DNA from 3 places in the Priestia sp. 40 genome. Region 3 is predicted to be linked to each of the others. Evidence: riboswitches for the same ligand, from Rfam matches in the RefSeq annotation. Region 3 holds a riboswitch; each other region holds the start of a gene.
What was found. Region 3 has a riboswitch for S-adenosylmethionine ahead of ACO1DI_RS24595 (Na+/H+ antiporter NhaC family protein). Riboswitches for the same ligand answer to the same signal wherever they lie in the genome.

Region 1: another riboswitch for S-adenosylmethionine. It lies ahead of mtnW (2,3-diketo-5-methylthiopentyl-1-phosphate enolase); the one in region 3 lies ahead of ACO1DI_RS24595 (Na+/H+ antiporter NhaC family protein).
Region 2: another riboswitch for S-adenosylmethionine. It lies ahead of ACO1DI_RS09665 (methionine ABC transporter ATP-binding protein); the one in region 3 lies ahead of ACO1DI_RS24595 (Na+/H+ antiporter NhaC family protein).

What each region holds. Positions count from the first base shown of each region.
Region 1 is NZ_JBMPZA010000017.1:308,652-311,928, forward strand. Features, by position in the region: gene ACO1DI_RS21305 (2-hydroxy-3-keto-5-methylthiopentenyl-1-phosphate phosphatase) at 1-328, opposite strand, end outside; gene mtnW (2,3-diketo-5-methylthiopentyl-1-phosphate enolase) at 325-1,569, opposite strand; SAM riboswitch class I at 1,649-1,755, opposite strand; gene ACO1DI_RS21315 (pyridoxal phosphate-dependent aminotransferase) at 1,886-3,058, opposite strand; gene ACO1DI_RS21320 (carbon-nitrogen family hydrolase) at 3,170-3,277, shown strand, end outside.
Region 2 is NZ_JBMPZA010000005.1:1,641,955-1,645,231, forward strand. Features, by position in the region: gene ACO1DI_RS09660 (methionine ABC transporter permease) at 1-624, opposite strand, end outside; gene ACO1DI_RS09665 (methionine ABC transporter ATP-binding protein) at 617-1,642, opposite strand; SAM riboswitch class I at 1,774-1,881, opposite strand; gene ACO1DI_RS09670 (thioredoxin family protein) at 2,062-2,361, opposite strand; gene ACO1DI_RS09675 (toprim domain-containing protein) at 2,376-2,726, opposite strand; gene ACO1DI_RS09680 (YusG family protein) at 2,908-3,153, opposite strand; gene gcvH (glycine cleavage system protein GcvH) at 3,233-3,277, opposite strand, start outside.
Region 3 is NZ_JBMPZA010000024.1:29,047-32,323, reverse strand. Features, by position in the region: gene ACO1DI_RS24595 (Na+/H+ antiporter NhaC family protein) at 1-1,209, opposite strand, end outside; SAM riboswitch class I at 1,295-1,401, opposite strand; gene ACO1DI_RS24590 (ABC transporter permease) at 1,503-2,270, opposite strand; gene ACO1DI_RS24585 (ABC transporter ATP-binding protein) at 2,263-3,174, opposite strand.

The DNA of each region.
Region 1 (3,277 bases), on a different contig from region 3:
TTCCCAAAAGCGGTTTTACAAAAAAGTCAATTCCTCCGCTTACAATATAAAGCGGAATATGATGCTCTTTTGTATAGGCAATAAAATCATCAAATCCATCTCGAATAGCAGACGTCCTTAAAATATAAGAAATAATATCTTCCTTTAATTCCACGGGGAGTAAGGCAAACATTTGCCCTACTCCTTCTTGAATAGAAACGCGCTGTGCTAGCACGTCGTCTTTAATACTTTCCCACTCCGGAGGAGCAAATTGTTTCATAATAGCAATAATGTTATCGCTATTTGTGATTGTTCCATCAAAGTCACAAAAGATTTTTAACGATGTCATGCTTTCACCTCTACTGTTCCCCATAGTTGCAAAGCTTTTTGCAACTCTTTTGATTCTTCAGCTTTTTCGGCTAGTGTTTGATGAGAGAGTGCTGCATCTATCGCCGCACGGAATGCTTTTCCTCCTCCGATAGCGCCGTCTGGATGACCGTGAACTCCGCCTCCTGCATTAATAATGCTGTCGATTCCAAAGTCCTTCACAAGCTGCGGTACCATTCCAGGATGAATTCCTGCTGAAGGAACCGGGAAAGTCTGCTTATATTTGTACACAGGACGCGTTAATTCGTAGGCAATGCCTGTCGTGTCTTCAAGAGAAAGCGCTACGCTTCCGTATGGTGATGGAAATAGCGAAAAATCTGCTCCGGCTAAGCGTAATAGCTTTCCAAGAAGTAATGAATTTGAAAAACCGTAAAACTCTGATGGCGTAAGCGCTCCGCTAACAGCTGGGTGAGCCATAATCGGCAAGTTAATTTCATCATCTTCTCGAAGTGCCTGCAGTACGTCTAATCCGTAAGCAAATACGTTGAATAAAAGAGCATCGGCTCCTAGCTCAGCTGCTTTTCTCGCTTTTTCTTTTAATTCAAACGTTCGTCCCGTTAAATTAACAGCATACAGCGTGCGGTGTCCCGTTTTTTCGTATACTTCATTCAGTACTTTTTTCCCTTCTGTAACGCGAGCTTCAAAAGGTGTTCGTTCATTATCAAACAAAATCTCGTCGTCTTTAACCAAATCCACTCCGCCAAGCGCTTGCTCACGCAGCTGAGTTGTTAAGTACGTCATATCTCTTCCAATCACGCCTTTAAAAATACTCATCACAAGCGGACGGTCATAAACGCCTAGTTTCTCTCGGATACCTTCTATTCCAAAGCGCGGTCCTGGGAATTCAGCTAATAATTCATCAGGAAAATCCAAGTCTAATAATTTCACTTTTCCATCAAGTGATAGTTTTCCGAAAACCGTAACTAAAATAGCCGGTAAATCTCTTGAAAAATTGGCAGTTGGATAAGCAATTTTGACAATAGCCTGCTTAACCTCTCCGCCTAAGTATCCGTTAACACGTTCGCAATCTTGAAGCTCAGTTACGGATACGACGCGCCCTTTATGCTTTTGAAGCTGCTGCTGATCTAAAAGCGGCAGATCTGTCCATGAGCCGATGGTTAGTCCTAAAGCGATTCCTTCCGCTTTTTTATGAAAATTTCCTTTATTGTCATGTAGTAAGTAGCTTGCAACGATTTCACTCATTATGCTAAAAACTCCCTTGCTGTTTAATATCGTTAATAAAAAAACCTCTTCTGTGATTAAGAAGAGGCTTTCGTTGCTCTTCTTATCTCTCAGCTGCTGCTGCAAGAATTAGCACCGTGCTTAACATGCGTTAAGTCGGTTGCCGGGCTTCATCGGGCTAGTCCCTCCACCTACTCTTAATAAGAAAGTTGCTATTTATTTAAATTGAATTCGTAGATTATATACTAAATAAAAAATACCGCTAGGATTTATCGGTTATTAATCTCGTTAACTTCTTACATATTAAGCCAACTCAAAAAGGATTGTCAATGCGTTTTTAAAATAAATTTAATTTTTTTATTCGAGATACAGCTTCTCTCATGCGCTCTTCATCCGTCAGCAGTCCTACGCGCACATAGCCTTCACCATATGTTCCGAATCCTACTCCAGGTGCCACTACAACGTGGGCTTTTTCAAGAAGTAAATCTGAAAATTGTTCAGAAGTATATCCTCCAGGAACTTTTAGCCATGCAAAAAAGGAGCCCGCTGGAGTTGTAACGTTCCAACCAATTTCTTGAAGCCCTTGAATAAATGTATTGCGTCTAGATTCATAGCGCTTAACTAAATCATTCACACATTGTTGAGATTCTAACAGAGCTGCGGCGGCTGCCTCTTGAATCGCCCCAAAGAGACTGACATACATATGATCTTGAAGAAGATTAATAGCTTCTACTACACTTTCATTTCCTACAGCAAATCCAACTCGCCATCCCGCCATGTTATACGTTTTAGAAAGAGTATAAATTTCAATTCCCGTCTCTTTTGCACCAGGAGTCTGTAAAAAGCTGATTGGCTTTTTACCATCAAATCCAATTGCTCCGTAGGCAAAGTCGTGTACCACACAAATATCGTGCTTGGCAGCAAACGCCACGGTGTTTTCAAAAAATTCTGCCGTTGCCACTGCACCAGTAGGATTATTCGGATAGTTTAAAAACATGAGCTTTGCCTGTTCTTTAGCACTTTCACTTATCTCTTCGTATACGGGTAGAAAATGATTTTCAGCCGTGAGCGGCATCACTTCCATCTTGGCTTTTGCAAGCTCTACTCCAGACCAGTAATCAGGATATCCAGGATCCGGAACCAGCACTGTATCTCCAGGGTTTAATAAGCACTGCGGGATTTCAACAAGTCCACCCTTCCCGCCAAACAAAATAGCTACTTCTTTTTCGGGATCCACATCAACCCCGTATTCTCGCTTATAAAAAGTCGCAACGGCCTCTTTCAAAAACTGATGCCCCCGAAATGGAGAATATTTATGATGCATAGGATTAGCACTTGCTTTTTGCAGTGTTTCTACAATATGTGAAGGAGTAGGCTGATCAGGATTTCCCTGCCCTAAGTTAATAACGTCGTGCCCTTGGGCCATTACTTTTCCTACCTTGCCTACAAGTGATGCAAAAAATTGTTTTGGTAAACTTTTCAATAGTTCCGATTGCTCAAATTGTTTCATCATCGCACACCTTCTCAAAAAATTCTTGAAATTCTAGTCACAAATAATATATTGTAATACTCAACTTGTAAAGTCATTTTTTTCAACTACTAAAAAAGGACGGATGATAAAGTGAGTGTAAAAATTACGTGTTTGCAACTTGATATTGCGTTTGGAAACCCAACTAAAAACCGAAAATATATTCAACAAAAAATGACAGAAGCGCTGCAAGAAAAACCT
Region 2 (3,277 bases), on a different contig from region 3:
GATAATAAATACAATAATCAAAATTAAGATCGTAGCGGCTAGCGTTACGTCATTATGACTGCGCTGGAATCCTTCTAAATATGCAAGGTTTCCAAGACCTCCAGCTCCAATCACACCCGCCATTGCCGTATAACCGACTAACGCAATGGTTGTTACTGTCAAACCGGAAATCAAAGCTGGCAGCGATTCAGGTAACAGCACTTTAAAGATAATAGTGCTTGTTGTGGCTCCCATTGATTTAGCAGCTTCAATAACACCTTTATCAATTTCACGCAGACCAATTTCTACAAGACGCGCATAGAATGGTGCTGCTCCAACAATTAAAGCCGGTAACGCTGCGTTAGCGCCTAAAATACTTCCTACCAACGCTTTGGTAAATGGAATCAGTAAAACAATTAAAATAATGAATGGAATGGAACGAAAAATATTTACAACTGCTGACACAATGGCATATAAAGGTTTGTTTTGCCAAAGCTGTCCTTTGGACGTTAAAAATAAAAGCAACCCCAATAAAATACCTAGAACAAACGTGGCTATAACTGAAATAGCCGTCATATATAGTGTTTCATTTGTCGCTTGAATAAAATCATCTAAAATAACGTTTGGAAATAGTTTCTCAAGCATTCGTCATTACCTCCACTTCTACCTGCTGCTCATGAATGTATGCAATGACTTTTTCAACTTCTGTTAATTCTCCGTCTAAATGAACGAACAACGTCCCGTATGAACCTGTTTGTGTATGAGAAATCTTTCCTTGCAAAATATTAATCGTTACATCAAACTGTTTTAAAATCGTTGTAATGAGCGGTTGCTCTGCTTTTCCGCCAACAAACGTCAGCTGAATAATTTGCCCGCTTGGATACAGCTCTTTTACTTGTTCAATCGTTTCAAACGTTTCCTCTGGTTCAGAAATCTGTTGAACGAATCGTTTTGTAATCGGCTGCTTAGGTTTTCTGAATACTTCTAGCACTTGTCCTTCTTCTACTACTGCCCCATTTTCCATAACGGCTACTCGATGACAAATTTTACGAATGACGTGCATTTCATGAGTAATCAATACAATGGTTAACCCAAGCTTTTCATTAATATCTACTAACAGATCTAAAATGGAATCTGTCGTTTGGGGATCAAGCGCTGATGTTGCTTCATCACAAAGCAATACTTTTGGATTGTTCGCTAGCGCTCGAGCAATCCCAACACGCTGCTTTTGTCCGCCGCTAAGCTGTGATGGATAAGCATCTTCACGCCCTTCAAGCCCGACCAGCTTAATAAGTTCGTCTACTCGTTTCATTCTTTTTTCTTTTGAAATCCCTGCTATTTCTAACGGAAAGGCAATATTTTCTCGTACCGTACGTGACCACAAGATATTAAAGTGCTGAAATACCATACTAATTTCTTGTCTAGCTTTTCTGAGTTTTCCGCCTTTAATTTTTCCAATATCATTACCTGCTACTTCGACCGTTCCTGTCGTTGGTGTTTCTAATCCGTTTAGCAAGCGAATCAAAGAACTTTTCCCCGCTCCGCTATAACCAATAATTCCGTAAATTTCACCTTGGTTAACGGTTAGATTCACATTATCAACAGCTGTTACTCGACCGCTTTTAGCCTGATAAATTTTTGTAACGTCTGTTAATGTAATCATATTTCTTCACCTTCTTTAGTAAAAACTTGATTATGTTAGGTTGCCCTATAGAATGAAAAAGCCGTAAAACATTTTTCCCCATCAAAAAAGCCTCTCTGCGCATGACAGAAAGGCTCGATATTTAATCCTTTCTCTCATCTTTCAAAGCGCATAGCTTTGCAGGAATTGGCACCATTTCAGTTAGTCTGACGGTTGCCGGGTTTCACAGGGCTCAGTCCCTCCACCTCTCTTGATAAGAGTTCGCAACAATTATTTTGTTTTTGGGAAATATTCATTCATTTATGAACATTCATGAGTGTGATTTTAGCATGTGTCAGATAGGCTGTCAACAGATTTTACCCTTGGGATAATATCCCAAGATTTCAACAGCCCCAACGGTTCGCTCTCTTTCCATTTCTTCATTTTAAACAAACGTTTGATTATCGAAGTTCTTCAAGCACGTGCTCGATGGAATGAAACGCATAAAGTTTTTTTATCATTTCGCCATTTTTCACTTCAATCAAACAAGGTACACTTTCAATGGAAAATAACTCTGCTTTTGAAGGCATATAATTTAAATTGCTCATTCCGATGGTTACATCCGGCAGCATCGCTTCTGCCACGGTTAACATTTTTTTTGCCAGCTGACACGTTCCGCAAAAAGGCGTATGGAAAAAGATAAAGGCTCTTTCTCCTTCTTTTAACTGATCATCAAGCTGTTTTTCGCTCCATTCTTGCATGTTGCTCATTCCTTTTATGTTAAAAATTCTGCATTAACATCGATATTGGCACTCAGTAATACTGTTGCTATGTGATGTCTAGGGGCGGCAGCAACTTCTCGGTACATTTTATCAATATATAAATGCTCTGCTTCCGGAAGCTCTCGTTTAAATTGTTTTCTCAGCTTATTCCCTGAATCATCAGAGTCAACGAGTATGTATACCTCTTTGTTAAACGTACAGTCAATAATTTCATCCAGCTTTGATAAACTAATCGTACCGTTTGTACAAATAATTTCAATTGGTTCTCGAATGATATCTTGAATACGCTTTTTATCTGATTTTCCTTCGACAATAATTACTTTTTCAATTTCAATTAGCCCCATTTTCATCACCCGTAATCGTCAGTTGTATAGTAACATCATTTCTTTATGCTATACAATATTCGTTAATGTATCACAGTTCACCTGTTTTTTAAAAGAAATTTGCAAGAAAGAACTCTTTTAAAAGGCAGTTTAGGCCATATTATTTCCATAAAACAAGAAAAACAGCGGCAGTTGCCACTGTTTAGCACCATCCTGCTTCTTCGTCGCAGTCTGTATATTTTTGCGTTTCACCTTGTTTTTGTACGTCCGCATATTGATAGAACTTATTATTTTCTTGCGAATATCCTTCTTCAAAGCGGTATTCATTGCCGCTTGTCCCATAACTAACTTCACCAATTGGCTGCTTATCAACATATAATTTCATACCGCCGTCATGAAATTTAGCTGTAACGCGATCTGTAACGTCCATTTTTTGTTTTTCAAACATAAAAAGACACTCCTTTAGCTTGTTTACTAATAGAGTGTCCAGTCAAAAACTTTTCATAAAGACAATTTATGGAGGAGTATTATCCTTCGTTTGTCATTTCTTCGTATTGCTCTGCTGTCATCAG
Region 3 (3,277 bases):
AAATGGAATAATCTCAATCGGTGAAACTTTAGCAAATCCTGCTGCTAGAAGCATTTGTGCACCGTAAGGGATAAGCCCTTGAACGCTGCATGAAAACAAGTCGAGCAGACTGGCTGATTTACGATTATCAATTGAATACTTATCAGAGATTTCTTTCGCTAACGGACCTGCTGTAATAATTGAAATCGTGTTATTAGCCGTGGCTAAATTAGTTAAACTTACCAATCCAGCGATACTGAATTCTCCGCCTTTTTTTGTTTGAATGCGTCGTGTTAATAAGTTCAATAAGAACTGAATACCGCCGTTATAGCGAATGAGTTCAACCATTCCGCCAATTAAAAGAGATAAAATAATTAATTCCGACATTCCGCCAATACCTTCTGTCACAGTTTTAGCAAGAGAAGAAAGCGTGTAGCTTCCGTCAGCTAATCCAATCACGCCGGCTAATACAATTCCTCCGGTTAAAATGCTTAATACGTTTGCACCAAATATGGCAGCAACTAGTACGCCGACATAAGGCAAGATTTTAAACCAGCTAAAATCTTTAATTTCTACTGATGATGTATTGCCTAGCGTCATTACAAGTAATAAAACTACCGTAACAATCGCTGCAGGAAGTACGATAAAAAAGTTTACTTTTAATTTATCTGACATATTTGTTTTTTGCGTACGAACTGCTGCAATGGTCGTATCAGAGATTACGGATAAATTATCTCCAAACATTGCACCACCAACAACGGCAGCAATTGCCAATGTAATGGATACATGCGCCTGCTCACTGATTCCTACAGCGATAGGCCCTAATGCAGCGATTGTTCCCATTGACGTTCCCATCGAAATTGAAATGAATGCGCCAATAACAAAGATTCCGACTACCACTAAGCTTTGCGGAAGAACAGACAGAGCTAAGTTTACCGTTGAATCGACAGCTCCCATGCCTTTAGCGACTTGAGAAAAAGCACCTGCTAAAATAAAAATAAGTACCATAATAATGATATCAGGATGCCCTGCTCCTTTAGCAAATCGTTCCACTTTTACATTAAGTGAATCTTTGCGGTTCATAGCCAGCGCCACAATGGCTGCAATGATAATGGCTACTAATACAGGCAGCTTATAAAAATCTCCCGTTATGATTCCTGATCCGACAAACAGGACTAAAAAGACGCCCAGCGGTAACAGCGCCCAGCCGTTTCCTTTTTGTTGTTCCATTCTTAACACCTCTTGTTTACGTAATAAAAAAAGACCTCTTCTTATTGATAAGAAGAGGTCTCTTATTTGTATCATAAGATTACCCTTCTCATCTTCCAAACGAAACATCGTCTGCTGGATTTGGCACCGCACTGCGTACAGCCAGTTGCCGAGACATCATAGGGCCAGTCCCTCCGTCTCTCTTGATAAGAAGTTTGTAGTTGTTTTAAAAATAGTCTTTCACTACTGTAATCTCTTTTTATTTAATTGTCAAATGCTATTTTAGAAAAATATATAGTGTGAAAATTCCCACATCAATTAGCTACGTCTCGTTTTAAAAACGCCACCCAAGCTACGCCCATGAAGAAGACAAAGTGTGCAACTAAGATGAAGATTGAAAATGGAATTGTCATGCCGTCAAACATCGTCTTCATTCCGTCCATATACTGCACAAAGTTTGTGTTGGCGAACAGTAAAAATTTCCCCCACCATAAACCAAACTGTGATACTATCCCAGTTACTGCTTTCGCCCCGATACTTACGACAATAGCTAGACTTGAAGCAAGCGCACTGTTTCTAAATAAAGACGACAGCATGAATGCGAACGTCATCATCATAAACGTTTCCATATACGCACTGTCATACGTAAGCGTAATGTTTTTAAGCAGCTGTGCATCTCCTTCTAGACTGGTAAATCCAAAGAACAATGCTCCCCATACAAACGAAAAAAGTAAATAGCTCAGTAAGTAATACAAGCTAATTAAAATGAGCGTTATGTACTTGGACGTTAAAATCGTTGAGCGTCTAGCTGGACGAATTAAAAGAAGCTTAATGGTACCTGCTTCAAACTCTTTTGCAACCATTGACCCTCCAACAGCAAGCGCGAAAAATTGAACGAGAATCAGCATACCTGAACTAAATGACAGGAAGTTCAAAATGTTGTCTTCTGTTCCTGCACTGTTTGCTACTTTTTTCATTAAAAGAGCCATACAAAGAGTTAAAATGCCGATTGTAATAAACGTGATTTTTGTACTTCTTTTGTGAAACCATTTCATGTGTTCATTTTGAATTAGCTTAAGCATGGTGCTCTCCTTCCGTAACGGACATAAACGAATCTTCAAGCGTCTCATACACAGGGGTAATTCGGTAGACTAAAATATCGCTGTCCACTAATTTTTTATTCACAGCTGGAATTTGTTCTTTCATAATCACTACGTCAATACTATCGGATTTTATTGTTACTTGGAATTCTTGAGATAAAAGATCCGCTGCTTTTTGCGCGTCAGATACTTCAAATTCTACATACATCCCTTGATCTTGACGATTTGGAGATAGATCTTGAATAGCTTTTAACTCGCCGTTTTGAATAATACCAACGCGGTCACATAGTGCTTCTACCTCTTTTAATAAGTGGCTCGCGATTAAAATTGAAATTCCTTCTTCCCTGCAAAGCGTTTGTAAATATGTACGAAATTCTCTCATTCCCGCTGGGTCTAGACCGTTTGTTGGCTCGTCTAGTAAAAGCAATGCAGGTTTATGTAAAATAGCTTGAGCTACTCCTAAACGCTGTCTCATCCCAAGAGAATACGTCTTCACTTTTGCATGAATGCTGTTTTCAAGTTTTACTAGCGCAATGACTTCATCCAAGCGTTCTAATGTGATGCCTTCATGCATATTAGCAAAGTGTTTTAAATTTTGATAGCCCGTCAGATAATCATAGAACTCAGGGTTTTCAATAATCGCTCCAATTGATTTCATAGCTGATGTAAACTGTTCCTTTAAAGGAAAGCCGTTAACGGTAATCGTTCCCTCTGTTTCTTTAATGAGTCCTACGACGGTACGAATTAGCGTTGTCTTTCCAGAGCCATTCGGACCAAGCAACCCGAAAATCTCACCGCGCTCAACCGATAAGGATACATCATGCAAAATGGTTTTCTTCCCAATTACTTTACTGACATGATCTACTTGTAGCACTGTTTCTGTCATCATGTACATCCTTTCTTTAATTAGCAATACGCCTTCTATTGTTTCTCTTTTTTAACTATTTGTCTACTATAACCTTATTTTTGGAAAAGTAGCTCATTCAAAT